2 regions of the Streptomyces sp. NPDC044061 genome follow, and region 2 is predicted to be linked to the other one. Evidence: riboswitches for the same ligand, from Rfam matches in the RefSeq annotation. Region 2 holds a riboswitch; the other holds the start of a gene.

Region 1 (8,369 bases), on a different contig from region 2:
GCGGAGCGCCCCTCCGCAAGAGTCGGGGGGGCCAGGTGCAGGCCAGGAGGCAGCGAGCCTTGACCGCCGACGAACACCCCATCGGCTGGGACACCTCCGCCGCGGCCGACGCCTACCGGGACCGCGACATGCGGCTGGCCGAGCGACTCATCTTCCCCGCCGTGCTGCGACGGCTCCGCCGGAACCAGGACCATGACGGGCTGGTGCTGGACATCGGGTGCGGCACCGGCGCGATCGCGGCACAACTGGCCGGCACCGGGCAGTGGACGGTGCAGGCAGTCGACCCCTCGCCGGACATGCTGGACATCGCCCGCGCCGACCGCCCACACCCTCGTACCTCCTACCGGCTGTTCGACGGCCGCGCCCTGCCCTGGCTCGCCGACGCCAGCGTGGATGCCGCCGTGTGCTGCCTGGTCTACTGCACGGACCCCGACGACGACCGGCTGGCCTCCCTCACCGCCGAGGTCCGCCGGGTCCTGCGTCCCGGTGCCCCGTACCTGCTCGCGGACCTCAACCCCGCGGCGACCGGCGTGGCCTTCTCGACCCTGCGCAACGGCGAACCAGGAGCGGTGTACGGCGACGGCGACCTCGTGCCCACGCTGCTGCGCCTGCGCGACGGCGCCATGATGAGCACGGTCACCCACCACCGCTCCCTCGATCGGTACCGGTCCTTCCTGACCGGGGCGGGGTTCCCCTCCCCGACCGTGGACCTGCCCACCCTGCCCGCCGACGCCGCCGCGGAGCACGCACCGGCGGAGACCCGTATCGCCCCCTACATGATCCTCACGGCTCACGCCTGACAGGTGCGCCGCGGTAGACGGTGCGCGGGTCGCCGGTCGCGTCGACGAGCAGGGTCGGCCGGTCCTTCGGGATCATCGTCGGGCGTTCGCGCGGCGGGTCCCAGAGCGCGCACGGCGATGTCGTTCGTGACGGGACCGAACAGGGTGTCCCGGGTCCCGGCACGCCACAGATCCCGCCAAGTAGAGCTCCAGCCGCGCGGTGCGGCCACGTCGCCGCACAGGATCGCCTGGGCGGACGTGCTCGTCCACCCGGTGGGCGCCGAGCCCCATGGGGCTGCGGGCGGCGGCTGCCTGGTCCGCGGCGCCGGCGATCCGGTCGTCGGTGACCAGGTGGTGCACGGACCGGCTCAACTCGTCGTGGGTGCGGCACGGCCCGGGTGAACGGCCTGGCGGCTTCGCGGCCGCCACCGGCGTGGCGACCAGCAGCACCGCCGTGGCCACGGCGGCGAGGCCGGTACGTCCGCGGAGTGCGGAACTCGGTGAGGGGGATCGCCATGCGGCATTGCGCCAGGCTCCGCCCGCGCCACGAGGGTCGGCACCAACGGAGCAGCGGAGGAAGTGCCCACAGGCGCGCGGTCAGACGACGTCCTCTTCCTCCGGGACGACGACCTGGTCGATCAGCCGCTGGATCCGCTCGCCGGGCAGCGCGACCGCCAGGGCCCAGTAGTAGATGAGGAGAGAGAAGGCGGCGACGACGCCGATGTCCCACCAGAGCGGGAACCAGGGGTGCTTGAGGGGTCCGAAGTCACTGAGGAAGACGATCAGGCCCATCCCGACGAGGTAGACGGGCAGCCACTGGGCCGCGCGCAGGTCGAGCTGGGGAGTGATCGGGTTCATCTTGAAGACCCGGTTGGCGATCAGGATGACATAGCCGATGAGGATGGCGACGCCGAGCTTCCAGTCGGTGGTCCAACCCGACCACAGGATCAGCAGGTTGGCGACGACGAAGGCCAGCGGTGACATCCAGCCGGCGCCGGGGAGGCGGTAGGGGCGGTGGGCCGCGGGCAGCCGGTCGCGGAACACGCCGAGGGAGAGCGGAGCACCGGCGTACATGAGCACGCTGGCGCTGGTGATCAGCCCGACGAGGGAGCGCCAACTGGGGAAGGGCAGGAAGCAGATGCAGCCGATCACGAAGGCGGTGATGAGGCCGGCCCAGGGGACACCGCGCCGGTTGGTGGTCTCGAACACGGAGGGGACGTAGCCGTTGCGGCTGAGGCCGTAGGAGACGCGGGAGGAGCCGGTGATGTAGATGAGGCCGGTCCCGGCGGGGGAGATCACGGCGTCGAGGTAGAGGACGGTGGCCAGCCAGCCGAGGCCGATGAGGGTGGCGACCTGGGCGAACGGGCCGCTCAGCGCGTTGAAGGCGGAGGTGGCCCAGTGGCTGCCGATCTGGGACGCGGGCAGTGCGGCGAGGAAGGTGACCTGCAGGAGGATGTAGATCACGATACCGAGGACGATCGATCCGATCACCGCGCGCGGGATGTCGCGCTTGGGGTTGGCGCTCTCGCCGGCGAGCTGGTCGGCCTGCTCGAATCCCAGCAGGGCGAAGATGATGCCGCTGGTGGAGACGGCGGAGAGGATGCCCTTGGCCCCGTAGGGGTCGAACCCGTCGGCCGCGGTGAAGTTGCTCGCGTGGAACTGGGCGATGGCGAACACGAAGATCGTGAGCAGCGGGACGCCGACCTTCCACCAGGTCGCCGCGCTGTTGGTGCGGGCCAGCAGACGGATGCTGAGGAAGTTGACGGCCGTGATGACCGCCATCAGGCCTACGGCGACGGCGATACCGGGCGGGGTCAGCACGTGCTCGCCGCCCTGGATCTTCTCCCAGCCGCTCGCCCAGGAGTAGTGCTGGGCGTAGGTGATCATCGCCAGCACCTCGATGGGCGCCACCGTGGCCGCCTGCAGCCAGGAGAACCAGCCGAAGGAGGCGCCGGCGGCTCCGCCGAAGGCGTAGTGCGGGAAGCGTGCGGTGCCGCCGGAGACCGGATACATGCCGCCGAGTTCGGCGTGCACCAGCGCGAGGATCAGGATGGCGAGGCCGCCGATGGCCCAGGAGATGATCGCTGCCGGTCCCGCCGCCGCGAGGGCGCCCTGCGCGCCGAACAGCCATCCGGATCCGATGATCGAGCCCTCGGAGGCCCAGATCAGCCCGATGAAGCCGATTTCGCGTCTCAGTCCCGGACGGTGCGTTCCCGAGGCGGGCGACGACTGGGATACGGCCATGTTCCACACCCCCTGCGCAGGGTGCTGCTCAACACCATCGTGCCACGGCTGGGCGGGGCCGGCGGGTGCCGGGTCGGGGCCAATTGCCGGGTGCGGGGCACCAAGCGCACGCGTGCCGGGGCCGCGGCGGCTAACGCACGGCCGCGCCCGGTGGGCGTTCCCGAAGTGCGCCGTATCCGATGAAGTACGCGGGGAGGCGGCGCGCCCAACGTGACCTGGTGAGCAGGCGTGCGAGGCGCTGGGCCCGCTCGGCGCTGCCGAGGGGCGGCCGGCCCTGCAGGACCGGAGCGATGAAGCGGGCGTGGGCCGTGCGCTGGAGCGCCTGTGTGGCGACCGTCGTCGGACGGCGGCGGCGTTGCACACCGCGTACGTCGCGCAGGCCCACGGTCCCCCGGTTCAGTGGCTCTGCCAGGTGGCGGGCGGCGGCAACGGCGTCCTGGACCGCGAGGTTGATCCCGATGCCGAAGACCGGGGACATCGCGTGCGCGGCGTCGCCGATGCACAGCAGACCCGGGCGGTGCCAGCGGCGCAGTCGGTCGAGGCGCACGTCGAGGAGCTTCACCTCGTCCCACGAGCGCAGGCCGTGCGCACGGTCGGCGAGCCAGGGGACGGCCGCGGTGAAGTCGGCCAGGAAGCGGTCGAGGCCGGCGGCGCGGCGCTGGGGGTCGGTGCCCTTGGGGATGAGTGCGGCGCACTGCCAGTAGTCGCCGCGGTCGATCATGGCGGTCAGGAAGCGCTCGCCGGCGCCGCCGACGAGCCCGCGCGGGTCCGCGCTGTGCCGTGGCAGGCGGAACCACCAGGCGTCCATCGGGCAGCTGAATCGGTGCAGGCCCAGTTCGGGCCGGGAGCGGGCCAGTGAGCCGCGGCCGTCGCAGGCGACGGTGAGCACGGCGCGCAACTCGCCGGTTTGACCTTCGCAGGTGCGGTAGCGCACCCCGGTCACGCGGCCGGACTCGATCAGGAAGGAGGTCGCCTCCGTGTTCATCCGCAGGTCGAAGGTGGGTTCGCGCCGGGCCTCGTCGGCGAGCAGGTCCAGCAGGTCCCACTGGGGCACCATCGCCACGTAGTTGTAGGGGCCGGGCAGCACCGTGAGGTCCGCGACGGTGACCGCCGAGTGGCCGGTCCCTACGGGCAGCTGGACGGTGTTCACCCGGCGTTGGGGCAGCTGCGCGAACCGCTCGGCCAGGCCCAGGTCGTCCAGCAGCGCCAGTGTGGAGGGGTGGACGGTGTCGCCGCGGAAGTCGCGCAGGAAGTCGGCGTGCTTCTCCAGCACCGTCACCCGGACGCCGGAGCGGGCGAGCAGCAGGGCGAGCACCATGCCCGCGGGGCCGCCTCCCACTACACAACAGGTGGTCCGATCCATGACAGGCCCTGCCCTTCGAGAGCAGTAATTCATCAGTCGATGAATATTATCACGCCCGGGTGGGCCGGAACATGCCGCCGAGTGGACCAATCACCGGTGTGCCGCGAGCGGGCGCAGCAGGCTGGACCTCTTGTCGAGGTCATATGACTGGAGTCCGGTGTGCCGAGGCCGCACAAGCCGAACCCTCGGGCGTGTCGTTCGCCCGAACGCCACGTCCTCAGGACCGCTCCGGCCGGTCCGCCGGGTTCCGCGCGCGGGAGCCACGGGTGAGGAACGGGCGTGCCGTTCGGTTGCCGGGGGTCGGCATGGCCGTACGGACCCAGTTGCCCGCTCCCCCGGCGTGGATGCGCTGGCTTCCGGTCATGTACGTCGCGATCGTGCTGCTGCTCGAGCCGCTGACCCCCGTGGACTGGCCGGTGAGCTTCGTGCTGATCGCCCTCCCTCTGGTGACCGCCTTCGCCCACGGGCCCGTCACGGTCGCCGCCGCCACGGCGTTCGCCATCCTCCTCGAAGGGGTGCTGGCCGGTACCCCGTGCTGTGCGGGCCGGTCCGTCGGCTACCTGTGGGACCGCCACTACGTGGCCGCCTATGTGTGCACCGCCCTGGTGGGCGCCCTCGGCACGATCCTGGCCGCCCATCGGACCCGCCGAGAGCGCACGCTCGCCGACGTGCGCTTCGTGGCCGAGATCGCGCAGCGCGTCCTGCTCAGACCGGTTCCGCACCGCATCGGCGACCTTCTCCTGGAAAGCCTGTACCTCTCGGCCGCCGCCGAGGCACGCATCGGCGGCGACCTGTACGAGGCCGTCCCCACCGCGTACGGGGTCCGCATGCTCGTCGGCGACGTCCGGGGCAAGGGTCTGCTCGCCGTCGAGACCGCCGCCGCCCTGCTCGGCGCGTTCCGCGAGGCGGCGCACGACGAACCCGATCTGCCCGCGCTCGCCGACCGCGTGGAGACGAGCATGAGCCGCAGGGCGACACTGCTCGGTGGCAGCGAGATGAGCGAACGGTTCGTCACCGCCGTGTTCGCCGAGATCCCCACCGACGGCCATGTCGTCCGCGTCGTCAACTGCGGTCACCCTCCCCCGCTCCGCGTCCGCCCCGACGAGGTGCGCGAACTGGACCGGGGCCGGTCAGCCCCGCCGTTGAACCTCGGGATGCTGGTCGGCGACCCGTATCACGTCGACGTCTATGAATTCCGGCCCGGCGACCAGCTCCTGCTGTTCACGGACGGCATCACGGAGACCCGCGACCCCGCCGGCTCCTTCTACCCCCTGGCCCAGCGCCTCCGTTCCTGGGGGCCGCTGCCGCCGCGCGAGCTGCTGGAACGGCTCCATCAGGACCTGCTGGACTACAGCCACGACCGCCTGCAGGACGACATCGCGGCGCTGACCGCCTGTCTGCTCACCGAAGACAGGTCCACGTGAACGGGGGGCGGGCGTCGGGGCGTCGTCCGCGCGATCCGTGGCCGCTGGGCAGCGTGGTAGCGTCCCGATCGGAGGCTCGGACGTGCCTGCCCCGGACGAGATGTGCGCCGTACCCGGCCCGCCAAGACGACGCACGCGCGGAGACATCGTGGACACCGGCACCCACCAGATCGACTTCACCGCCGCCGCTCCCCTGCCCCGGCCGCTGGACGTGCGGTGGATCCACGGCTCACCGTCGGCCAAGCACAACACCGACCCGGACATCCAGGTCCACGCGTACGACGAGCACACGTTCATCCTGCGGCAGAACATGGCGGTCCACTACGAGGCGCCGTTCCTGTTCCTGCTGTGCGGCAACGAGCGTGCCGTGCTGATCGACACCGGCGCCACCGAGTCCGCCGAGTTCTTCCCGCTGCGCCGGGTGGTCGACGAACTGCTCGCGGACTGGCTCGACCGTCACCCCCGGGACGGCTACCACCTGCTCGTGCTGCACACCCACGCGCACGGCGACCACATCGCGGGCGACGAGCAGTTCGCGGGACGGCCCGACACCACGGTGGTGGGCGCCGACCGCGACACCGCCTGGCGGTACTTCGGGTTCGACACGGCCCCGGACGCAGTCGCCCGTGTCGACCTGGGCGGCCGGGTGCTGGAGTGCCTGGCCACCCCGGGCCACCACGAGGCGGCCGTCACCTACTACGACCCGGCCACCGGTCTCCTGCTCACCGGCGACAGCGTCTATCCCGGACGGCTCTACATCCAGGACGTTGCCGCCTTCACCCGCAGCATCGACCGCCTGATCGAGTTCGCCGACCACCGGCCGGTCACCCATGTGCTGGGCTGCCACATCGAGATGACGACCGAACCGGGCGTGGACTACCCGGTCCGCACCACCCACCAGCCCGACGAGCCACCCCTCCAGCTGACCCCCGCCCACCTGCGCCGGATCAGGGACGCGCTCGACCGACTCGGCGACGACCGCACCTGGCGTGCCCACTCCGACTTCGTCCTCTGCCCCCACACCTGAGCGTCCGGGCGGACCGGCCACCGTCCGCTCGTCCGCTCAGGCCGCCGTCGCCCCGCCGTCCTCCGCACGGTCGCGATGGATCGGTGTCGTCGAGCCGGTCAGGGGAGCGCCCGTACCGCCTCGCCTGGCCGCGACGATCTCCGCCATGATCGACAGGGCGGTCTCCTCCGGTGTACGGGCGCCGAGGTCGAGGCCGATCGGGGAGCGCAGCCGGGCCAGCTCCCGTTCGCTCACGCCTTCTTCGCGCAGCCGCCGATCGCGTTCCTCGTGGGTGCGGCGCGACCCCATCGCGCCGACGAACGACACCGGCATCGCCAGGGCCGTCTTCAGCAGGGGTATGTCGAACTTCGCGTCGTGGGTGAGGACGCACAGGACGGTGCGGGCGTCCGTCCCGGTGCGCCGCAGGTAGCGGTGGGGCCAGTCGACGACGACCTCGTCGGCGTCGGGGAAGCGGGCCCGCGTGGCGAAGACGGGCCGGGCGTCGCAGACGGTCACGTGGTAGCCGAGGAACTTGCCGGCACGCGCCAGCGCCGACGCGAAGTCCACCGCGCCGAAGACGATCATCCGCGGGGGCGGCACGTTCGACTCGACCAGGAGAGTGAGGCCGCCGGGGCAGTGCGAGCCGTCCGCCGAGAGCTCCACCGTGCCCGTGCGCCCCGCCTCCAGCAGTGCGCGGGCCTCGGCCGCCGCGGTCCGGTCCAGCTCGGGGTGGCCGCCCAGACCGCCCTCGTACGTGCCGTCCCCGCGCACCAGCAGGGCACGGCCGAGGAGTTCGGCCGGGCCGCGCGCGACCCGGGCCAGGGCCGCCGGCTCGCCGTCGACGGCGGCCGAAAGGGCCGACGCCAGGACCGCACGAACGGGCGCCTGTGCGCCCACCGGCGTGATCAGCACGTCGATGGTGCCGCCGCAGGTCAGCCCCACGGCGAAGGCGTCGTCGTCGCTGTAGCCGAACCGCTCGGTGACGCTCTCGCCCGTCTCGAGCGCCTGCAGGCACAGGTCGTACACCGCGCCCTCCACGCAGCCGCCGGAGACCGAGCCGACGACGGTGCCCGCGCCGTCGACGGCGAGGGCGGCGCCGGGACCGCGCGGCGCGCTGCCGCCCACCGCGAGCACGGTGGCCACGGCGAAGTCCCGGCCCTCCTCGCTCCAGCGGAGCAACTTCTCTGCCACGTCAAGCACTTGGTGCCCCCGCCAGGATGACGCGGTCGGGCCTGATCGGCAGGCTGCGGTGCCGTACTCCGGTCGCGTGCCAGACCGCGTTGGCGATGGCGGCCGCGGCGCCGACGATGCCGATCTCACCGATGCCCTTGATCCCGATCGGGTCCTTCGGGTCCGTGTCGTCGATCCAGTCGGCCTCGATGGACGGGACGTCGGCGTGGGTGGCGACGTGATAGCCGGCGAGGTCGGCACCCACGTGGCCGCCCGAGGCGTGGTCCCGGACCGCCTCCTCGTGCAGGGCCATGGAGATGCCCCAGGTCATGCCGCCGACGAACTGGCTGCGCGCGGTGAGCGGGTTGACGATCCGGCCCGCC
Region 2 (21,604 bases):
AGGGCAACTGACACACCCTTCCCGGCGTCCCTATGGGTACGGGCGCACGGCCCACCACCGTGCGCCCGGCCAGCCGCACCAGGGGAGGGAACATCACCATGGCCGTCAGCCGACGCCGACTCACCGCTGTCGCCGCCGTCGTGGCGACCGCCGCGCTCACCGCCGGCCTCACCACCGGCTGCGACGCCGTGAACAAGGCACTGGACTGCGTCCAGACCGCCGACTCCATCGCCGACAGCGTCACCGACCTCCAGCAGGCCGTGGAGAACGCGGCGAACGACCCCACCCAGGCCGACGCCGCCCTCGACTCCATCCAGAAGAACCTGAGGAAGATCGGCGACAGGACGGACGACGCCGACGTCAACGCGGCGGTCGACGACCTCGACAAGGCCGTCGACAACGTCCGCACGTCCATCAAGAACGGCGACCGCACCCCCGACGTCAGCCCCGTAACCGACGCGGCGGGCGAACTCACCAAGGTCTGCACGTCGTAACCGCCGGCGTCGGGAGCGGCCCGGCCGGGGGAGGGCTCAGTACTCCCCGTGCCTGCGCCGCTCCCGCTCGTGCTCCCGCTCTTCGCGACGGGCCTGGTGCAGCTCGTGCCGCGACTCCCGGCGCTCCAGCCGCTCCTGACGGCGCTGCTCCTTCAGCCGCTGCCGCTCGGCCCGGGTGACCTTGCGCTCCACACCCACCCCGCCCCAGAAGGCGAAGCCGCTGATCACCACCCGCGGCGCACCCGGCTCGGGCCGCGCGTCACCACCGGGGTGCTCGAAGCCGCCCATCACACCGATCCCGCGCACGACGACCTCGACGCCCGGCGGCACGATCACCTGCACCCCGCCCATGATCGCCACACAGTTGATCTCGACCTCGCGGTCGGCGAAGTCCGCCTCCCTGAGGTCGATCTCGCCGCCGCCCCAGAAGGCGAAGCAGCTGAACCGCCTGGGCACCGTCCAGTGCCCCTTGCGCTGGAAGCCGGACAGGACCGCGACCGCCCCCGTCGACGACCCCTCGCCGCCGACGATTCGCCCCGCCCAAGTCCCGCTCGGCTCCGGCTCCTTGGTGAAGGACACCGGAGCGGACGGCGCGTTCCCGGCCGCCGGAAGGTCACGGGTGATCGGTGTCAGCTCGGCGTACGTACGCGCCTTGTACGTCGCCTCCAGGCGCTCCTCGAACTCCTCCATGTCCAGGCGCCCCTCGGCGAGGGCGTCCCGCAGGACCTCGGTGATTCGTTCACGGTCGGCGTCGGATGCGCGGAGTTCCGGGACTGCGTCGTCAGTCATGGCAGAAGCCTACGAGACCGCCTTCTCTGCGTACATCTTCGCAATGACCGCCTCGATGTCGGGCTCCCGCACCGACAGGTCCACCAGCGGATACTCGGCCGCGATCGACGCCACCAGCGGCGCCGCCGACTGCCCCGCCGGGAACGCCAGCCACTGCCGCGGCCCCTCCACCCGCACCACCCGGCACAGCGGCACCTCGATCGGCGGCAACTCCCGCTCCAGATCCACCACCAGCGTCCGCTCACCCTCCCCGGCCTCGTGCAGCCCGGCGAGCGGACCGTCGTACATCAGCCGGCCGTGGTCGATCACCATCACCCGCGAGCACAACTGCTCGATGTCCTGCAGATCGTGCGTCGTCAGCAGCACGGTCGTGCCGCGCTCCGCGTTCAACTCCTTCAGGAAACCCCGCACCTTGGCCTTCGAGACGACGTCCAGACCGATCGTCGGCTCGTCCAGGTACAGCACCTCCGGATCGTGCAGCAGCGCCGCCGCGATGTCCCCGCGCATCCGCTGGCCCAGCGAAAGCTGCCGCACCGGAACATCCAACAGGTCTTCCAGCTCCAGCAGTTCGACGCAGCGGTCCAGGTTCTTCCGGTACCGGGCGTACGGGATCCGGTACATGAGATGCGCCAGCCGGTAGGAGTCGATCAGCGGCAGGTCCCACCACAGTGTCGTCCGCTGCCCGAACACCACCCCTATCCGGTGCGCCAGCCGCGTCCGCTCCCGCGACGGATCGATCCCCGCCACCCGCAGCCGGCCGGCGCTCGGCGTCAGGATGCCCGTCAGCATCTTGATCGTGGTCGACTTCCCGGCACCGTTCGGGCCGATGTAGCCGACCATCTCGCCGCGCGCCACGGTGAACGAGATCGAGTCCACCGCCCGCACCTGTCGCCGCTCCCGCTTCAGGAACCCGGTCCTCCTGCGCACGTCGAAGACCTTCTCGACCCGGTCCACCTCGATGAACGTCTCCACCGCTAACTCCCTGTACTCCGATAGGACCGAAGGCCCGCCCGCCAGGCCAGCCCCGCCGCCGCGCAGCACACCACCGCCACCAGCGGCGGCGCGAAGGCCGCCCACTCGGGCAGACCGCCCAGCGGATAGGGCCGCCCCAGCACATAGGCCGCCGGCACCCAGTTGACGAAGGCCAGCGGCAGCATGAACGTCACCCCGCGCACCAGCTCCTTGCCGAACACCGTCGGCGGGTACTGCAACAGCGTCTGACCGCCGTACGTGAACGCCGACTGCACCTCGGACGCGTCCTGCGCCACGAACTGGAACGCCGCCCCCGCCACGAACAGCGCCGAGAAGATCACCCCGCCGCAGACCAGCATCCCCGGCACCATCAGCACCCTGACCGGCGTCCAGGCGATGTCCGACGCGACCAGCGCGTACCCCAGCACCAGCGCCCCCTGGGCGACGCGGCCGACCCGGCGCAGCGCGAACCGGTCGGCGGCCACCTGCGCCAGCACGGGCGCGGGCCGCACCAGCAGGGTGTCGAGCGTGCCGTCACGCACCCGGGTGCCCAGCCGGCCCGCCGAGCCGATCGCCAGGTCCGCGATCCCGAACGAGCTCGCCGACAGGCCGTACAGGAACGCCACCTCGGGCAGCGACCAGCCACCGAGGGCGTCCACCCGCGAGAACATCAGCAGGATCGCGACGAAGTCGAGGCCGGTCACCACCAGACCGCCGAACGCGGTCATCGCGAAGGACACCCGGTAGGTCAGCGTGGAGCGGATCCACATCCCGGAGATCAGCCGGTAGGCGCGGAGCCCCTCGACCAGGGCGTTGCGCTCACCCACCCTGCACCACCACCCTCCGCGCCGCCGCCGTCTGCACCAGCCGCCCGGCCCCCAGCAGCACCACCGCCCACACCGCCTGGAAGACGAGGGCGGGCAACGGGGCGGCCGTCCCCATCAGCACATCCGCCGGCACCTGGACCTGCGCCGCCCAGGGCAGCGCCCGTACGACCTCGCCGAGCGCCCCGGGGAAGGCGTTCAGCGGCAGGGTCATCCCCGAACAGAAGATGCCGGTGACCATCAGCGCCTGCAGCGCCCCCGTGCCGTCCATCAGCCAGAACCCCGTAAGCGCCACCAGGTAGCGGATCCCGAAGCTGACGATCATCGCGAGGACGACGGTCACCAGGAAGGCCAGCCACGTCCCCGGGTCGGCCGGGAGCGCGGTGGGGAAGCAGAGCGCCCCGAAGGTGAACGGAATCACTCCACGCCCCAGCAGCTGGAACAGCGCCCGGCCCAAGTCGTTCGCCAGCCACCACAGTTGCAGGTCGGCCGGCCGGTAGAGATCGATCGCGACCTCACCCGTACGGATGCGTTCCATGAACTCGGTCTCGAAACCGCCCCCCTGGATCGCCAGCGTCGCGTACAGCGCCTGCCCCAGCCATACGAAGGTGACAGCCTGCGCCTGGTCATAGCCTCCGAGGTGCGGCTTCTCGTCCCACAGCGCCAGGTAGGTGTACACGAGGATCAGCCCGAAGACCGTGTTGGTGAAGACCCCTGCCGCAGTCGCCGCCCGATACGTCGCGTACCGTCTGAATCCCCCCGCCGCGACGGCCACGTACAACCGTCCCGCGCCCACGTCAGTCGACCTCCCTGGACAGCTCGACACCGAAGCGCAGGAGCCTAGTCCGGAGGCCCGGCACCCGGCCACGCATTTTCGTGGCCGAAGCGTGCCGGAATCCGGGAACGGAACGCCAGGTGCGAGAGTCTTCAAACAGGGGGCGCAGAAGGCGTACGAGGCGTACGGGAAACGTACGACGCGAAACAGGAGTCCGTGCACGAGATGAGCGACGAGCCGCAGCCGCAGCAGCAGGACAAGGGCGGGGCGCCAGGCAATCCGCTGCCGGCTGAAGGGCCCGGAGAGCCGGCGGACCGCAAGCACACACCCCCGGCCCCGGACGATGCCGAGCGAGCCGGCCAGGGGCCGGCCGAGGGGGCCAGGGGCGCCGGTACGGGGTCTGCCGAGGGAGCCGAAGGCGCGGAGACGGGGTCGGCGAGGTCGGCCGACGGAGCCGAGCAAGCCAGGCAGCGGTCGGCGGGGTCCGCCGAGGGGGCCAAGGGCGCCGGTAAGGGGTCCTCCGAGGAGGCCACGGGCGCCGACAAGGGTGCCGAGGCGTCCCCGGAGAAGCGGTCCCCGGAGGAGCGGCCGTCCCGGAACCCCTCGGTTCCGGCGGCCCGGACCGGCCGCCTGGACCAGGCACGCCGCGCGGCCCAGGCGGCCCGCGCGGGCCGCCCCGTTCCGGGTCCCCGCTCGACCGAACCGAACCTCGGGACCGGGGCTCCGGCCAGGGGAGAGGCGTCCGGCACTACGGGGGCCTCGGGCGGTGCGGCGGCCTCCGGTCGTTCGGGGGCCTCGGGTAGTGCGGCGGCCTCCGGCGGTACGGGGGCGTCCGGTGGTGCGGCGGCCTCCGGTCGTTCGGGGGCCTCGGGTAGTGCGGCGGCCTCCGGTCGTTCGGGGGCCTCGGGTAGTGCGGCGGCCTCCGGCGGTACGGGGGCGTCCGGTGGTGCGGCGGCCTCCGGTCGTTCGGGGGCCTCGGGTAGTGCGGCGGCCTCCGGCGGTTCGGGGGCCTCGGGCAGTGCGGGAGCCTCCGGCGGTACGGGGGCGTCCGGCAGTGCGGCGGCCCCCGGTCGTACGGGAGCCGAGGCTTCTGGTGGTTCCGGCAAGGGCGAGCCCCAGCGGCCCGGTGCGTCCCAGGGTTCCGGTCAGGGTCGGCGGTCCGGCGAATCCCAGCGCTCCGGCGAGTCCCAGCAGCCCGGCGAGCCCCGGCGCTCCGGCGACTCACGGCGTTCCGACGCCACCCAGGCCTCCCGCCGGCACGAGTCTTCCGGTGGGGCCAAGGCCTCCGAGGCGTCCCAGTCGGCCGAGAGTACGCAGGTGCTTCGGCGGATCAAGGCTTCTCCGGCAGACGGGTCCGGCAAGACGGGTGGCCCGGGGCGGCCAGACGCGGACGGCGGGACCGAACAGGCTCCCGAGAGCACCCAGGTACTCCGGCGCGTCAGCGCGCCCCGGCAGGGTGAGCCGGCACGGCCGGAGCAGGCCCCCAAGCCGTCTCCTTCCACCCCGACATCCAGGACTTCTCAGGCTTTCGGGTCATCTGCCGCGGTCGGCGCGGCCAAGTCGGCCGGCGCCGGAGCCGGTGCCGCAGCCGCGGCCGAGGCGGCACGGGCCGGACTCGCGGGCGCCGCCGCCCAGGCGACGTCCAAGGCCGCCGGGGCGGCGAGCCCCGCGGCTCCCGCGCCCCGCGCACCCCGCACCGGCTCCGCTTCCCGGACCGCCCCCGGCACCGACCCCGCCGATCCCACCGCCCTCACCCCCTCCGGAGGCGGCGGCAACGGCAAGAAGCCCAAGCGGCCCAAGCGGACCGGATGGCGGCGGCTCATCCCCACCTGGCGCATGGTGCTCGGCACCTTCCTGATCGGCATCCTGCTGATCATCGGCCTGTTCTTCATCGGCTACTCGATGGTGAACATCCCGCCCGCCAACGCCCTCGCCACCAAGCAGAGCAACGTCTACCTCTACGCCGACGGCTCCCAGCTCGCCCGCGACGGCCAGATCAACCGCGAGAACGTCACGCTCGCCCAGGTCTCCAAGGCCGCTCAGCACGCCGTACTGGCCGCCGAGGACCGCGACTTCTACACCGAGTCCGCCGTCGACCCCAAGGCCATGCTCCGCGCCGGCTGGAACACGGCCACCGGCAAGGGCAAGCAGTCCGGCTCCACCATCACCCAGCAGTACGTGAAGAACTACTACCTGGCCCAGGAACAGACCGTCACCCGCAAGGCCAAGGAGTTCTTCATCTCGATCAAGCTGGACCGCAACAAGAGCAAGAACCAGATCCTCGAGGGCTACCTCAACACCAGCTACTTCGGCCGCAGCGCCTACGGCATCCAGTCCGCCGCCCAGGCCTACTACGGCAAGGACGCCGCCGACCTCGACCCGGCCCGCGCCGCCTACCTCGCCGCCCTCGTCAACGCGCCGAGCGAGTACGACGTCGTGGCCCACCCCGAGAACAAGGCCTCAGCCGTCGCCCGCTGGAACTACGTCCTGGACGGCATGGTCACCAAGGGCTGGCTCAGCCAGTCCGAGCGCGCCCGCCTGAAGTTCCCCATGCCGAAGGAGCAGACCATCTCCACCGGCCTCTCCGGCCAGCGCGGCTACCTCGTCGAGGCCGTCAAGGACTACCTCACCGAGAACGACATCCTCACCAAGGAGCAGCTGGAGGGCGGCGGCTACCGCATCACCACCACGTTCCAGAAGGACAAGCAGAACGCCTTCGTCAAGGCCGTCGACGACCAGCTGATGTCCAAGCTGGACAAGAAGAACCGCAAGGTCGACAACTACGTCCGCGCCGGCGGCGCCTCCGTCGACCCAAAGACCGGCAAGGTCGTCGCCCTGTACGGCGGCATCGACTACGTGAAGCAGTACACCAACGGCGCCACCCGAGGCGACTTCCAGGTCGGCTCCACCTTCAAGCCCTTCGTGTTCACCTCGGCGGTCCAGAACAGCTCCACCACCCAGGACGGCCAGACCATCACCCCGAACACCACGTACGACGGCACCAACAGGCGCCCCGTACAGGGCTGGAGCGGCGGCGCCTACGCCCCCGCGAACGAGGACCAGAAGTCGTACGGCGACATCACCGTCCGCAAGGCCACCGACCTCTCGGTCAACTCCGTCTACGCTCAGATGGCCGTCGACGTCGGCCCCGCCAAGGTCAAGCAGACCGCCGTCGACCTCGGCATCCCCGCCGGCACCAAGGACCTCCAGCCCTACCCGTCCATCGCCCTCGGCACCGCCACCGCCAGCGTCCTCGACATGGCGGAGGGGTACGCCACGCTCGCCAACCACGGCAAGCACGGCACGTACACCATGATCGAGAAGATCACCAAGGACAGCACCCAGGAGGTCGAGCTGCCCGACCGGCAGACCAAGCAGGCCGTCAGCCGCGAGGCCGCCGACACCACCACCTCCGTCCTGCAGAGCGTGGTCGACAACGGCACCGCCACCGCCGCCCAGGCCGCAGGCCGCCCCGCGGCCGGCAAGACCGGCACCGCCGAGGAGGACACCGCCGCCTGGTTCGCGGGCTACACCCCCGACCTCGCCACCGTGGTCTCCGTCATGGGCCAGGACCCGGTCACGGCCGCGCACAAGTCGCTGTACTACGCCCTCGGCCAGCCCCGTATGAACGGCGGCGGCCCGCCCACCGACATCTGGGCCCAGTACACGCGCGACGCGCTCAAGGGCAAGCCGGTCACCGACTTCGACCTCCAGCTCCAGCAGGGCGCCGACGTGATCCAGCCCCCGAGCACCGAACCCTCCGACCAGCCCGGCACCGGAGGCCAGGACAACGGCGGCACCACCACCGACGGCGGCCAGGACAACGGCGGCAGCACCAGCACGCCCACCGGAACCCCCACCGACGGCGGCACCACCACCGGCACCACCACCGACGGCGGCACCACGACGGACGGCGGTACGACCACCGACGGTGGCGGCACGACCACCACGGGCGCCGACACCGGCGGCGGAACCACCGGCGGTGACACGGCGACCGGCGGCGGCACACCCGGCGGAACCACCGGCGGTGACACGGCGACCGGCGGCGGCACACCCGGCGGAACCACGGGCACCGACACAGGAGGACAACCCTAGGAACAGGTCAGTGACCGCTGGTCGCCTTCAGGCCCACGACGGCGACCAGCAGCAGACACACGAAGAAGATCCGGGCGGCGGTGACCGGCTCACCCAGCACCACCATGCCGAGCACCGCCGCCCCCGCCGCCCCGATGCCCACCCACACGCCGTAGGCGGTACCGATGGGCAGCGACTTGGCGGCATACGACAGCAACACCATGCTGGCGACGATCCCCGCACCGGTGAACACACTGGGCACGACCCGGCTGAACCCGTCGGTGTACTTCATCCCGATCGACCAGCCCACCTCGAGCAGACCGGCCACGATCAACAGAACCCAGGCCACGAGAAAGCACCTCCGAGACGACGAAAACCTGTTCTCCGGTGCGTCGTCTTTGCCTGCATCCCGGTACGGCGCGTCTCGTCGGGCTCCTTCGAACATAGCAAAAGCGCGCGAAAGGGGCTGGTGACCACTGCCACCAGCCCCTTTCGACCCTGGAACCAGAAGTGTCAGAGGTACAGGCCCGTCGAGTCCTCGGTCCCCTCGAACCGGTCCGCTGCCACCGCGTGCAGATCCCGCTCCCGCATGAGCACGTACGCCACGCCCCGCACCTCGACCTCGGCCCGGTCCTCCGGGTCGAACAGGACCCGGTCACCCGGCTCCACGGTCCGTACGTTCTGCCCGACCGCGACGACCTCGGCCCAGGCCAGCCGCCGCCCGACGGCCGCGGTCGCGGGAATCAGGATGCCGCCGCCCGACCGCCGCTCGCCCTCACCGGTCTCCTGACGCACGAGAACCCGGTCGTGCAGCATCCGGATGGGCAGCTTGTCGTGCTGAGGGTTGCTGTTTCTGTTGGCGCTCACGCCTCGAACCTACCTGCCTGTGACCCGCCCGTACGACCCCGGTCAGCGCTTGCGCCGCCGCGAGCCGAAGGCGACCAGCCCGACGACCCCGACCAGCACCAGCGCGACAGGCACGACCCGCTCCAGCCGCGGCGCGCCCTCCTCGTCCACGAACTGCGCCCGCACCTCACTCACCACGCGGTTGACCTGGACGTACGCACGTCCCACCGTGTGATCGATATTGGCGACGACCTTGGCCTTGGCGTCCCCGACGATCGTCTTCGGATGCACCCGCACCCCGATCTCGTCGAGCGTCTCGGCCAGCACTGCGCGGCGGGTCTTGATGTCCGCCTCGATCTGCGCCGGGGTTCTGGTGTCCGACGTGTCCGCCACCGTACGGCCTCCGAAGTCTCCTGATGCTGTTCCGGACAGTCTGTCAGCTCATGGTCGCACCGCGCCGCAAGGCCCCCCGGTTACGCTGGCCCGATGAGCGAGCGACTCCAGCCGGGGGACGTGGCCCCCGCCTTCACCCTCTCCGACGCCGACGGCAACCAGGTCTCCCTGTCGGACCACAAGGGCCGCAAGGTCATCGTCTACTTCTACCCCGCCGCCCTCACTCCAGGCTGCACCAAGCAGGCCTGCGACTTCACGGACAACCTGTCCCTCCTGGCGGGCGCCGGCTACGACGTCATCGGCATCTCCCCGGACAACCCGGAGAAGCTGGCGAAGTTCCGGGAGAAGGAGTCCCTGAAGATCACCCTGCTCGCCGACCCCGACAAGAAGGTCACCGAGTCCTACGCCGCCTACGGCGAGAAGAAGAACTACGGCAAGACCTACATGGGCGTCATCCGCTCCACGATCATCGTGGACGAGGAGGGCAAGGTCGAACGGGCCCTGTACAACGTCCGCGCCACGGGCCACGTAGCCAAGATCATCAAGGACCTCGGCATCTGAGAGTCCCCTTCCGACGGCGAGCGGCCCGCACCGGAACACTCCGGCGCGGGCCGCTTCCCCTTTCCGGGCGTGACTGTCCGACAACCGGTTCGTTAATCCGTACGCACTGCGAACGTGCAGCCGGAACGGAGGGCACTCGATGGGGGCCAGTGCATACACCAAGGAGCGGCTGGAGGAGGCGGCTCGTGGGGCACGGACGTTGTCGGAGGCGCTGGAGAGGTTGGGGGTGGATCCGAGGAGCTCGACGCGGCGGTACGTGCTCGGGCGGATGCGGAAGCTGGGAGTGGATGTGTCGAACTTCGAGCGGGAGGGGGTGAGGTGGACCCGGGAGGTCCTTGCAGAGGCTGTGGCTGCCTCCACGAACGTGTGCGAGGTGCTGCGGCGGCTCGGGCTGGAGGTCGTCGGCGGTCACCACACGCACATCAGCCGGCGGATCAAGGCATACGGGATCGACACCACGCACTTCCGCGTGCCGACACAGCGGGGGAAGCCGTGGAACGCCCGAACGCCGGAAGCCCTGCTCGTCGAGCAGTCGGTCGGCCACGCCCGGCGCATTCCGAGCGACCGCCTGAAGTGGGCCATGACCTCCACCGGCATCGCGGAGCGTTGTGCCTCCTGCGGCACGGGGCCGGTGTGGCGAGGCCGTCCGCTCCCTCTTGAGGTCGATCACATCGACGGGAACTGGCGCGACAACCGCATCGAGAACGTTCGGTTCCTCTGCCCCAACTGCCACTCCGTCACGGACAATTACCGCGGTCGGGGCAAAAGGCGTGCCAAGGGTGGCGCCGCATGAGCAACGGCGTTCAGTACACGCGTGAGCGGTTGGAAGAAGCCGCCGAGCGGTGCGCCGGCCTCGACGAGGTCATCGTCTACTTCGGTACTCGCCCGTACGGCAAGTTGCGTCGATACCTCGCACAGAGGTTCGCGCACTTCGGGATCGACATCTCCCACTTCTCCGAGTCGGGCAGGGTTGCCCGTCCCGGGCTCGAGGAGTTGCGTGTCGCGGTTACCGAGTCGATCTCCATCGCAGAGACGCTGCGTCGCCTGGGTCGCCCGGATACAGGTACTCAGCGCGCGCTGCTCTGCCAGTGGGCCGCTGAAGGGGGCATCTCTACTGGTCACTTCCTGGGGCAAGCGCACCAGCGAGGCAAGGCCCGTGCGGACTCTTCCAGGCGCCCCGAGGACGTGCTGGTCAAGCATGATGGCCGACGTCGGACGCGCACCCATCTCCTGCGCCGTGCGCTCCGGGAGTCGGGCGTACCGGGGAGGTGCGCCGAGTGCGGGGTCGGCTCCGAGTGGTTCGGGCAGCCGATGACGCTGGAGGTCGATCACATCAACGGTGACTGGAGCGACGACCGACTGGAGAATCTGCGATTGCTGTGCCCCAACTGCCACGCCGTCACAGGCACCTGGTGCAGAGGGGGTCGGCGCCGCAGCGAGTAGCCCAGTACAGTAGGGCGCGGTGTGAGCGCCCGTACGCCAACGGCCGAGCGGCGATCTTTAGGTGGTCGTGTTTGTCGGTTCGAATCCGACCGGGCGCACAGGCAAAAGGAACCCCGTACCTGCGATTCAAAGGTGCGGGGTTCCTTCACGCAGTCAGCCCAGCAGCTCCCGCACCACCGGCACCAGCGCCCGGAACGCCTTCCCCCGGTGGCTGATCGCGTTCTTCTCCTCGGGGCTCAGCTCGGCGCAGGTCCGCGTCTGCCCCTCCGGCTGGAGGATCGGGTCGTAGCCGAAGCCGTTCGTGCCCGCCGGGGCGTGCCGCAGGGTGCCCAGCAGTCGGCCCTCGACCACCCGCTCCGTGCCGTCCGGCAGGGCCAGGGCGGCGGCGCAGGCGAAGTGGGCGGCCCGGTGCTCCTCCGCGATGTCGGACAGCTGGGCGAGGAGCAGGTCAAGGTTGGCCTTGTCGTCGCCGTGCTTGCCCGCCCAGCGGGCGGAGAAGATGCCGGGGGCGCCGCCGAGGACGTCGACGCAGAGGCCGGAGTCGTCGGCGACGGCGGGCAGACCGGTGGCCCGGGCGAGGGCGTGGGCCTTCAGCAGGGCGTTCTCCGCGAACGTCACACCCGTCTCCTTGACGTCGGGGACGTCCGGGTAGGCATCCGTGCCGACGAGTTCGTGCGGCAGTCCTGCGTCGGCGAGGATGGCCCTCAGCTCGGTGATCTTTCCGGCGTTACGGGTGGCGAGGATCAAGCGGGTCATGGGGGCCAGTATCCCTGTCGGGCCCGGCCCCCGAGGACTCCGCCCCTCACGGCCTGCCGACGGCCGGTGGTGCCGTGGGTCCCTGCCTGCCGGGGGTCGATGCGCGGGCGCTCCTGGTCGCCGCCTTCGCCTTGCTCGCGGCGGCCGTCAGGGGGCGGGCGACGTCCTCCAGGGAGCGGCGTTCGGCGCGTACCGCGAGTGCCGCCGCGACGAGGCCCGCCGCGCACATCAGGGCCGCGCCGATCTGGAAGGCGAGGACGGTGTCGCCGACCTTGCCGGTGTTGGTGAGGTCGGCGAACAGCAGCGGGCCGCTGATGCCGCCGGCGGCGGTGCCGAGGGCGTAGAAGAAGGCGATGGACATGGCCCGGGTCTCCATCGGGAAGATCTCCGAGACGGTCAGGTAGGCGCTGGAGGCGCCGGCCGAGGCGAAGAAGAGGACCGCGCACCAGCAGGCGGTCAGCGTGCCCGCGCTCAGCGAGCCCCGGTCGAAGAGCCAGGCGGTGCCGAACAGCAGCAGGCCCGACAGGAGGTAGGTCGAGGAGATCATCACCCTGCGGCCGACGGTGTCGAAGAGCTTGCCGAGCAGCAGCGGGCCGCAGAAGTTGCCGACGGCGATGACCGCGAAGTAGTAGCCGGTGCGGTCGGCGGGCACGTCGAAGAACTTGGTGAGGATCGCGCCGAAGCCGAAGGTGATCGCGTTGTAGAGGAACGCCTGGCCGATGAAGAGGGAGAAGCCGAGGACGGCCCGCTTGCGGTAGTCGGCGAAGATCGTGCGGGCGATCTCGAGGAAGGTGATGCTCCTGCGCTGGTGGATCTCCAGCTCGCCCTCCGGTTCGGCGAGCGGCTCGCTCTTCTCCGTCTCGATCCGCCGTTCGATGCCGGAGACGATCTCCTCCGCCTCCTGGTCCCTGCCGTGGATCAGCAGCCAGCGGGGGCTTTCGGGGACGTGGCGTCGTACGAGCAGGATCACCAGCGCGAGGAGGGCGCCGAGGGCGAAGGTGAGGCGCCAGCCGAGGTTCGCGGGCAGCAGGCCGGTGTTGAGCGCGACGATGGAGAGCAGGGAGCCGCCGACCGCGCCCAGCCAGAAGCTGCCGTTGATGATCAGGTCGACCCGGCCGCGGTACTGGGCCGGGATCAGCTCGTCGATCGCGGAGTTGATCGCCGCGTACTCGCCGCCGATGCCGAATCCGGTCAGGAACCGGAAGAGGAAGAACCACCAGGGTGCGAAGGAGATCGAGGTCAGGGCGGTGGCCGCGAGGTACACGGCCAGGGTGATCATGAAGAGGTTCTTGCGGCCGAAGCGGTCGGTCAGCCGGCCCCAGAACAGGGCGCCGAAGCAGGCGCCCGCCACGTACAGCGCGGCGGCGGTGCCGGTGACCTGGCCGGAGGAGATGGCCAGGCCGCTGCCGGGCTCGGAGAGGCGGCCGGCGATGTTGCCGACGACGGTGACCTCGAGGCCGTCGAGGATCCACACGGTGCCCAGCCCGATCACGATCGTCCAGTGCCAGCGGGACCAGGGGAGACGGTCGAGTCGGGCGGGGATGTCGGTGGTGATGGTCCGGCCGGCGTTCGGCGACGGTGTCTCGGCTGCTGTGCTCATGGGCTCCCTCCTCGTCGAGGACGAGGAGACGGGTGCCCTGGTCCGGTGCGGTTAGGCCCCGAGGCCGTGCGAGACGACGTAGATGAGCAGGCCGGCCAGTGAGCCGACGACCGTGCCGTTGATCCGGATGAACTGCAGGTCTCGGCCGATGTGGGCCTCGATCTTGCGGGTGGTGTGCTCGGCGTCCCAGCCGGCCACCGTGTCGGTGATCAGGGAGGTGATCTCCTTGCGGTAGGTGGTCACGACGTGCACGGCCGCGCCCTCGACCCAGCTGTCGACCTTCTCCTGGACCTTGGGCTCGCTCGCCATGCGTGACCCGAGGGAGAGCAGGGCGGCGCGTACGCGCAGCCGCAGCTCGCTGCGCTCGTCCTCGGCGGCCGCGACGATCATGGATCGTACGGCGGTCCAGGCGGAGGCGATCAGGTCCTGTACCTCGCCGCGGCCGAGCACCTCGCCCTTGAGCCGCTCGACCCGGGCGCGGGTGTCCGTGTCGGACTGCAGGTCGGAGGCGAAGTCGGTGAGGAAGCGGTCGAGGGCGCCGCGGGCGGGGTGGGAGGGCATGTCCCGTATCTCGGCGCAGAAGCGCAGCAGCTCCTTGTAGACGCGCTCGCCGACCTTCTTGTCCACGAATCGCGGGGTCCAGCCGGGTGCGCCCCCCTCGACGGCGACCATCACGTCGCCGCGGTGCAGCACGAGCCAGTCGTGGGCGCGGGAGACGACCAGGTCGACCACGCGTTTGTGCCCGCCGTCGGCCACGACCTTCTCCAGCATCTTGCCGATGCCGGGCGCGATCTCCTGGGCGTCGGCCCGCCGGGTGATCGCCTCTCCGACGACCGCCTGCACGTCGGAGTCGCGCAGGACGGTCAGGGCTCCTCTGAGGGCGGTGGCCAGCTCGGCCGTGACGCGGTCGGCGTGTTCCGGTTCGGCCAGCCAGGCGCCGAGCCGGCTGCCGATGCCGACGGAGCGCAGCCGCTGCCGTACGACGTCCTGGGAGAGGAAGTTCTCGCCGACGAACTCGCCGAGGGAGACGCCGAGCTGGTCCTTCTTGGTCGGGATGATCGCGGTGTGCGGGATGGGCAGTCCGAGCGGGTGCCGGAAGAGGGCGGTGACCGCGAACCAGTCGGCGAGCGCGCCGACCATGCCGGCTTCGGCGGCCGCCGCCACATAGCGCGTCCATGGCCCCGCGCCCTCGTGCGAGGCCCAGGTGGCCAGCACGTAGACGACCGCCACGAACAGCAGCATGCCGGTCGCCGTCAGCTTCATGCGCCGCACCCCGCGCCGGCGTTCCTCGTCGGCCGGGGTGAACGCGGTCATGGTCCGGTACGACGTCGTCCGGCTCGGTGTTTCCGTCTCCGTACGTTCCATCAGCTCCACCCGTTCGGTGATCCCGCACACAATTGTCCCTTCCTGACCGACTCCCGGAACGGAACAGGAGTTCCCGGCGTCTGTCTCACCGGGGGTTTGCGGCAGGTCCCTGTCAGCTCTCCCGAGCCCATGACGCATCATGGACTCTCCGGATCGGAGCCTTGGGCTCCCATCTCTCGAGGAGAACAACAAAAGCGTGACCAAGCGTCATGGTTATGCCGTCCTGAGTGCGCTCGTCGCACTGGTCGTGGTTCTGTCCGCCGTCATTTACCTCACGGTGGCCGCCGACGACGGCACCCCCCGCAGCACCTTCGCGGACAACCGTCCGCACCGCGACTCCTCCGTCGCTCCCGCCTCCACCGGCACCTGGGTCGGCTCCTGGTCCACGGCGCCCGTGGGCGGCGAGCCGGGCACCGAGACCGGCGGCCTGGCCGGGCGCTCCGTGCGCAACGTCGTGCACGCGAGCACCGGAGGGACGAGTGCCCGCATCACGCTGTCCAATCTCTACGGCCAGTCCGCGCTGACCATCGCGCACGCCTCGCTCGCCCTGGCGGCCGGCGACGGCACGGCGGCGGCCGACGCGCAGACGATGCGGCGCCTCACCTTCAACGGCGGCACCAGTGTGGTCATCCCGCCCGGCGGCCAGGTGCTCAGCGACGCCGTCCGCCTCGGCATCCCGCACGACACGGACGTCCTGGTCACCACCTACTCGCGCATCCCGTCCGGCCCGGTGACCTACCACCCGCACGCGCGGCAGGTGTCGTACGTCGCCGAGGGCGACCGCACCGAGGACGCGACCGGCATGCCGTACACCGAACAGACGGCGTACTGGCGCTATCTGACGGCCCTTGACGTCCTCAGCAACGAGGCCACCGGCACGGTCGTCGTCTTCGGGGACTCCATCACCGACGGCATAACCTCCGCCGTCGGCGCCAACCGCCGGTGGACCGACGTCCTCGCCGGGCGCCTGCGCACGGCCGTCGAGAGCGGCGACGCCCTGCCCCGCTACGGCATCGTCAACGAGGGCATCAGCGGCAACCAGGTCCTCGCCGACGGCCTCGGCCGCCCGGCCGAGAACCAGAGCGGGCTCGGCCGGTTCGGCCGGGACGTGCTCTCCCGGACCGACGTCAAGGTCGTGGTCGTCGACCTCGGCATCAACGACATCCTGCGCAACCCGAAGCTGGCCGACCCGAACCGGATCGCCGACGGTCTGCGCACCCTGGTCCGCCAGGCCCACGCCCGCGGTCTGAAGGTCGTGGGCGCCACCCTCATGCCGTTCAGGGGCCACCGCGGCTGGACCCCGGCACGGGAGGCGGTGCGTCAGCAGGTCAACGCCCAGATCCGGGCGGGCCGGGTGTACGACGCCGTCGTCGACTTCGACAGGGCCCTCAGGGACCCGTACGAGCCCCGACGCCTGCGCCCCGACTACGACTCGGGCGACCACCTGCACCCCAGCGACCTGGGCTTCGCCAGGATGGGTGAGGTCTTCGACCTGACGGCGCTGAAGGGTGCGGGGCAGGCGGAGCTGTAAAGCACCCGCGTACAGGGGTCGATGACGGTGGCTCAGGCTCCGGTCGTCGACCCCGGCCGTACGATCATCAGGATCGTCACGGCCGCCCACAGCAGGTTGAACATCCCGGTGAACATGGCCAGCCGCACGGTCGTCCCGCGCGTGCCGCCGCCCTCCACGAGCGCGGTCTGGGCCGGCAGCACCAGCGCGCCGAGCACCAGCGCGGCGAGGGCGGTCAGGGCGATGGACACGATCAGCCAGGCGCTGCCGAGCACGCCCATGTCGCTCGCGGTGGCGAACCCGAACACCGGGACGACGACGCCGACGACCGCGTACACGCGGCACGTCCGGTGCAGCAGCCCCAGGGTCTGCGCGGCCCGGGTGTCGTCCGGGGCGGCCAGCACCCTGCGTGCGGCGGGCGGGAACATGCTGGCGGCGACGGTGACGGGCCCGATGGCGACGATCGCGGCGAGTACGTGGACGGCGAGGAGGAACTTGGTCACGCAGGGACGCTATGCGGGCGGCGGTTCCCGCAGAAGTGGCGTGATTGCCACCACTCGACGGATTCCCGCCAGCCCGTCTCTCCTCGCACAACAGGGGTCTCGGGCAGTCCAGCCAGGCTGCGTGGCTTGGCGTCAATCCGTCGCACGACTAGATTCCTGCCATGCACACCGTGGCCGTCCTGGCGCTGGACCAGGTGATCCCGTTCGACCTGTCCGTCCCGATCGACACCTTCGGCTGGGCCCGGCTGCCGGACGGCCGCCCCGCCTACCGGGTGCGGGTCTGCTCCCCGGCGGGTGAGGTCAGCGCGGGGGCATTCACGGTCCGGGCGCCGTACGGTCTGGAGGCGCTGACGGACGCGGACACGATCATCCTGCCGGGCGTCGCCGACCCGACCGCGCCACTGCCGCCGGGCGTCGCGGAGGCGGTGCGCGCGGCGGCGGCGAAGGGCACGCGCGTCGCGTCGATCTGCGTGGGCGCGTTCGTCCTCGCGGCCACCGGCCTGCTGGACGGCCTGCGGGCGACGACCCACTGGCACGCGGCCGGAGCCCTCGCGGAGATGTACCCCGGGATCACCGTCGACCCGAACGTCCTCTACGTCGACAACGGCCAGTTCCTCACCTCGGCGGGCGCCGCCGCGGCCATGGACATGTGTCTGCACATGATCCGCAAGGACCACGGCTCGGCGGTCGCCGCGCACACGGCCCGGATGTCCGTGATGCCGCTGGAACGGGAGGGCGGGCAGGCCCAGTTCATCGTCCACGATCTGCCCCCGGCGCCCGCCGGCGCGACTCTGGAGCCCCTCCTGGCCTGGCTGGAGGACCACTGCGAGCGCGACCTCACCCTGGAGGAGATCGCGGCCCGGGCCCGCATGAGCAGCCGTACTCTCAACCGCCGCTTCCGCGAACAGACCGGCACGACACCGCTGCAGTGGCTGCACCGGGCGCGGGTGCGGCGGGCGCAGTACCTGCTGGAGACGACGCCGTACCCGGTGGAGCGGATCGCCGCCCAGGCGGGCTTCGGCTCCCCGACGGCCTTCAGGGAGCGTTTCCGCCGGGTGGTGGGGACGAGCCCGCAGGCGTACCGGAGGGCGTTCCGGGCGAGGGGCTCGGTAGGGGTGTCGTAGGGCGCTGTCGGCCCCGCCGTCGGCCGGTCAGCCCTGGTGCCGGTCGGCGACGGCCCAGGAGGCGAGGGCCACCGCGCCGGCGACACCGAGGACCGAGGGCCAGGCGCCGACCTTCTTGGCCAGCGGGTGGGACCCGGCGAACGCGGCTACATAGGCGGCGGTGAGCACGCCGGCGGCCTTCCCGCCCGCCTGCTTGCGCCACTGCTGAGCGGCGGCGGCACCGGCGACGGCCAGAACGGCCCCGCCGAGCTGCCGCTTCTTGGTCCAGCGTGCGACGCCGTAACCACCGACGAGCCCGGTCGCGGCGACCACCGCGCTGGGAACCCTGGCCATGACTGCCTCCTTGTGCGTCTCTTCTCGGGTCTGAGGCTAACGCGCAGGCGGGACCCCTCCCCGAACCTGAGTCCAGGCTTGTCAGGTTTCCCACCCGGCCGCACATTGGCCGAACTCCACCCCATGTCCGAGGCATTACGGGGTACCGGGCGTCCGGTGTTCCGCAGCGTCCCGGAGGAGGAGCCAGCGCGATGACCGTGACGACCCCGCAGCAGAGATCCACGATCCCCACCCCGTCCCCGCGCCCTCGCATACCCGAGGCGGCCGAGGACGCCGGCTGGCCGGAGCTGACGGAGGCGGTGCGCGAGGCGGGCCAGTACCCGACGAGGGCGGAGGCGGAACGAATCACCCGTATCGTCCTGTCAGCTCTGGGCGCGCACGTCATCGGCGACGAACGAGTGGCCCTGGTTCAGTCCCTCCCCCGGGAGGCCGGCAAGCTGGTCGCATCCCAGATCCCCGTGACCGTCCCCCTCACGGCTCGTGAGTTCGTCGAGTCGGTGGCGACCCGCATCGAGGGCTCGACGCCCGCGACGGCCCGCTGGGACGTCAGCTCGGTGCTCAGCGTCCTGGCGGACGGCCTCGGCGACCCCCTGACCACCCGACTCCTGACCCAACTCCCACCCGGTTACGCCCTCCTGTTCGGCCGAGCGGACCTGGCACCGACGGCATCGCCGGCATAGTCCTCCGGACTCGGGGCGCCGCACAACCGCCCGGCGGCGCCCACCGCCACGAGACCTACTGGAGCTCTTCCCCGGCCCCGCGACGGCCCTCCTCGGACCGGGTGCCTCCCTCGGACCCGGCGCCTCCCTCAGACCCGCTCAAGCGCCCGATGCGGCGCGTCCGGCAGCTCTACGGCGATCCCATCACCGGGCCGCACAAGGCCACCCACCCGCACGACACCCATGACACCGGCCTTGTACCGGACGCGCCCGTCCTCGCCGCGCCCGACGACCTCCTTCAGCAGCCCGCGCTGGAAGTTGTCGATCTGAGCACAGGGATTGCGCAGCCCGGTCACCTCGACGACGGCCTCGTCCCCGATCCGCAGCACCGTTCCCGTGGGCAGTCCGAGCAGATCGATGCCGCGGGTGGTGATGTTCTCGCCGAGCTCCCCGGCACCGACCCGGAAACCGTGCTCCCTTGCTTCCTCGAACAGCTCCTCATGAATGAGGTGGACCTGCCGCAGATTGGGCTGAGTCGGATCCTGAGCAACCCGAGACCGATGCTTGACGGTCACCCCCGCGTGCACGTCCCCTTCGACCCCGAGCCCGGCGAGCAACGTGATGCTCTCCCGGTTGTGCTTGGTGAAGGAGTACTCCCCGTTACTGCTGACGGCAGTGACAGTCCCGCCCATGTCGCAACCCCCGCTTCCGCTTGTCCGCTCTCGGTCCCAAGATCAGCCGAGAGCCTAACCCGCCCCGACGCGGCCCTGATGGCGGTAGGCCGGGGGCGGGTGCTCGGCCGACGACTGAATCCGCCGGCCGAGCACCCGCAGGTACGGCGACGCGGTACTCCTCGCCCTACCCCTCGCCCTGGTTCGTGCTCTGTTTCTCGTCCTACTTCTCGTCCTACTTCGCGGCGCGGAGAGTGCCGAGGAGCCCGTTGTTCTCGTCGTTGATGCCCGCCGCGAACCAGACGCTGTTCCGGCCGCCCGACTTGTCGGTGCCGCGCTGGAGCCCCCAGAGTCCCGGGATCACGATCGGGTGCCCGTTGCGGTCCCGAAGGGTTCCCTCGAAGTGGCCGGTCCGCAGGTCGAAGACGTTGATCCTGCCGTCTCCGAAGTTGCCGACGAGCAGGTCACCGGAGAACTTCCCGAACTTCTCGGGCGCCGTCTCCAGACCCCAGGGCGAGTTGAGCACGCCGTGGCTCGCGAAGCGCTTGAGCAGCTTGCCCTCGGTGCTGAACACGTCGATGAAGCCGTTGCCGGGACCGGCGACGTCGTCCTCCTTGCCGGCGTCCTGCTTGGCGTAGGTCACGAAGACCCGGTCGCCGATCAGCTTGACGTCGAACGGTGCGAAGCCGCCCGGGATGTTCGGGTCCTGGAATCGGCTGTCCGGCGGCAGGAGGTGGAACTTCTTGTCGAAGCTGTCGATGCGCGCGTCACGGAAGTTCGCGATCAGCAGACGCGGCTCGCGGCACTTACCCCCCTTGTTGCAGTCCTCTCCGTACTCCTTCTTGCCCGGCACGAGCGCCAGGCCCTTGAAGATGGCGTTCTCGCCGTCACTGTTCTCGTGTGCCACCCGTACGGCGCTCGTCGGGTTCACGTCCTTGTTGAAGGCGAAGATGTCACCGTCCTCCCCCGCGAAGAGGTAGCGGGCGACCCCGGACTTCCCCGACCCGGGGTCGGTGAAGCGGAAGGCGTCGGTGTCGTTGCGTACGACCCCGGTCGGGGCGCCGCCCTCGGGGATCGACACGACCTGGGAGAGGATGTTCACCGGCTGGTTGTCCCGAGCGCCCGAGTACTTCGTGGCCAGGTTCGAGCCGTTGTCCGAGACGAAGATGTTGCCGGCGGGCGTACGGACCAGACCCCAGGGGTTGACCAGGTTCGGGTCGGTCTTCTCCGCCCGGCCCGGGATGTCGGACACCAGGTCGCGCTCCCGGAACCCGTGATCGGCCCTGCGCGGTGAGCCCGCGGCCCCCGCCGGCGTCGCGGCGACGAGCGCGCCGAGCGTGCCGAGCGTGCCGAGGGCGAGCGTGACCGTGGTCAGCCGCTGCAGGCTGGGGCGGGGTCTGCGGGTGGGTGCCTGTGATGCCATGCGGATTACTCCTGTTCAAGTACGAGCGAACAGAAAGAAGTAATCTCATGCGACCGTAAATACACACATAAGCGACACGCAGGCCCCGTGATCGTTGGACGGAATTTGACGCTGCCGTCCACCGGCAACCGAGAGCCCCGGTGAACGGCCACGACTGGACCTTGACCTGGACCGGGCCTCTGGCGGTCGCGGCCGACCTGGCGGCCTGGACGTCAGAGGCGATCCGCCGCCGGCGTGACGGCGGGGTGCGGGAGAGGGCATGCCCGGCAGGCATCGTCACGCGCGCACATCGTCGTAGAGATCCTCTTCCTCGAATGGCTCTGCCTGCCCGGCAGCCGCCCGCTTCTCCCGCTCCTTGAGGACGACGAAGCTTCCCAGCGCGGCGGCATGGGCTCCCTTGGAGAAGGGCAGCACTTGGAGCGTGATGTGGGGCTACTCGTTGACTTCGAGTAGTTGCTCGAGCTGCTCCTTCATGATCTGAGGTGACCC

What was found. Region 2 has a riboswitch for guanidine ahead of AC07CM_RS08825 (DMT family transporter). Riboswitches for the same ligand answer to the same signal wherever they lie in the genome.
Region 1: linked by a shared signal. The riboswitch ahead of AC07CM_RS31285 (MBL fold metallo-hydrolase) and the one ahead of AC07CM_RS08825 (DMT family transporter) in region 2 are both predicted to bind guanidine.

Annotation. Positions count from the first base shown of each region.
Region 1 is NZ_JBWKFL010000022.1:338-8,706, reverse strand. Features, by position in the region: gene AC07CM_RS31310 (class I SAM-dependent methyltransferase) at 60-800, shown strand; gene AC07CM_RS31305 (hypothetical protein) at 927-1,181, shown strand; gene AC07CM_RS31300 (APC family permease) at 1,377-3,023, opposite strand; gene AC07CM_RS31295 (FAD-dependent oxidoreductase) at 3,154-4,386, opposite strand; gene AC07CM_RS31290 (PP2C family protein-serine/threonine phosphatase) at 4,692-5,810, shown strand; guanidine-III (ykkC-III) riboswitch at 5,879-5,946, shown strand; gene AC07CM_RS31285 (MBL fold metallo-hydrolase) at 5,959-6,837, shown strand; gene AC07CM_RS31280 (XdhC family protein) at 6,874-8,016, opposite strand; partial or broken gene AC07CM_RS31275 (molybdopterin cofactor-binding domain-containing protein) at 8,009-8,369, opposite strand, start outside.
Region 2 is NZ_JBWKFL010000004.1:337,248-358,851, reverse strand. Features, by position in the region: gene AC07CM_RS08855 (hypothetical protein) at 99-494, shown strand; gene AC07CM_RS08850 (DUF1707 SHOCT-like domain-containing protein) at 531-1,283, opposite strand; gene AC07CM_RS08845 (ABC transporter ATP-binding protein) at 1,293-2,255, opposite strand; gene AC07CM_RS08840 (ABC transporter permease) at 2,258-3,082, opposite strand; gene AC07CM_RS08835 (ABC transporter permease) at 3,075-3,875, opposite strand; gene AC07CM_RS08830 (transglycosylase domain-containing protein) at 5,172-7,949, shown strand; gene AC07CM_RS08825 (DMT family transporter) at 7,957-8,277, opposite strand; guanidine-III (ykkC-III) riboswitch at 8,315-8,385, opposite strand; gene AC07CM_RS08820 (GroES family chaperonin) at 8,442-8,744, opposite strand; gene AC07CM_RS08815 (DUF3618 domain-containing protein) at 8,838-9,167, opposite strand; gene bcp (thioredoxin-dependent thiol peroxidase) at 9,261-9,728, shown strand; gene AC07CM_RS08805 (HNH endonuclease signature motif containing protein) at 9,868-10,521, shown strand; gene AC07CM_RS08800 (HNH endonuclease) at 10,518-11,171, shown strand; tRNA gene AC07CM_RS08795 (tRNA-Leu) at 11,197-11,269, shown strand; gene rdgB (RdgB/HAM1 family non-canonical purine NTP pyrophosphatase) at 11,325-11,927, opposite strand; gene AC07CM_RS08785 (MFS transporter) at 11,974-13,527, opposite strand; gene AC07CM_RS08780 (DUF445 domain-containing protein) at 13,579-14,892, opposite strand; gene AC07CM_RS08775 (SGNH/GDSL hydrolase family protein) at 15,089-16,423, shown strand; gene AC07CM_RS08770 (hypothetical protein) at 16,456-16,905, opposite strand; gene AC07CM_RS08765 (GlxA family transcriptional regulator) at 17,067-18,029, shown strand; gene AC07CM_RS08760 (hypothetical protein) at 18,057-18,362, opposite strand; gene AC07CM_RS08755 (DUF2267 domain-containing protein) at 18,554-19,042, shown strand; gene AC07CM_RS08750 (MOSC domain-containing protein) at 19,171-19,713, opposite strand; gene AC07CM_RS08745 (TIGR03118 family protein) at 19,928-21,115, opposite strand; partial or broken gene AC07CM_RS08740 (DUF5753 domain-containing protein) at 21,473-21,604, opposite strand, start outside.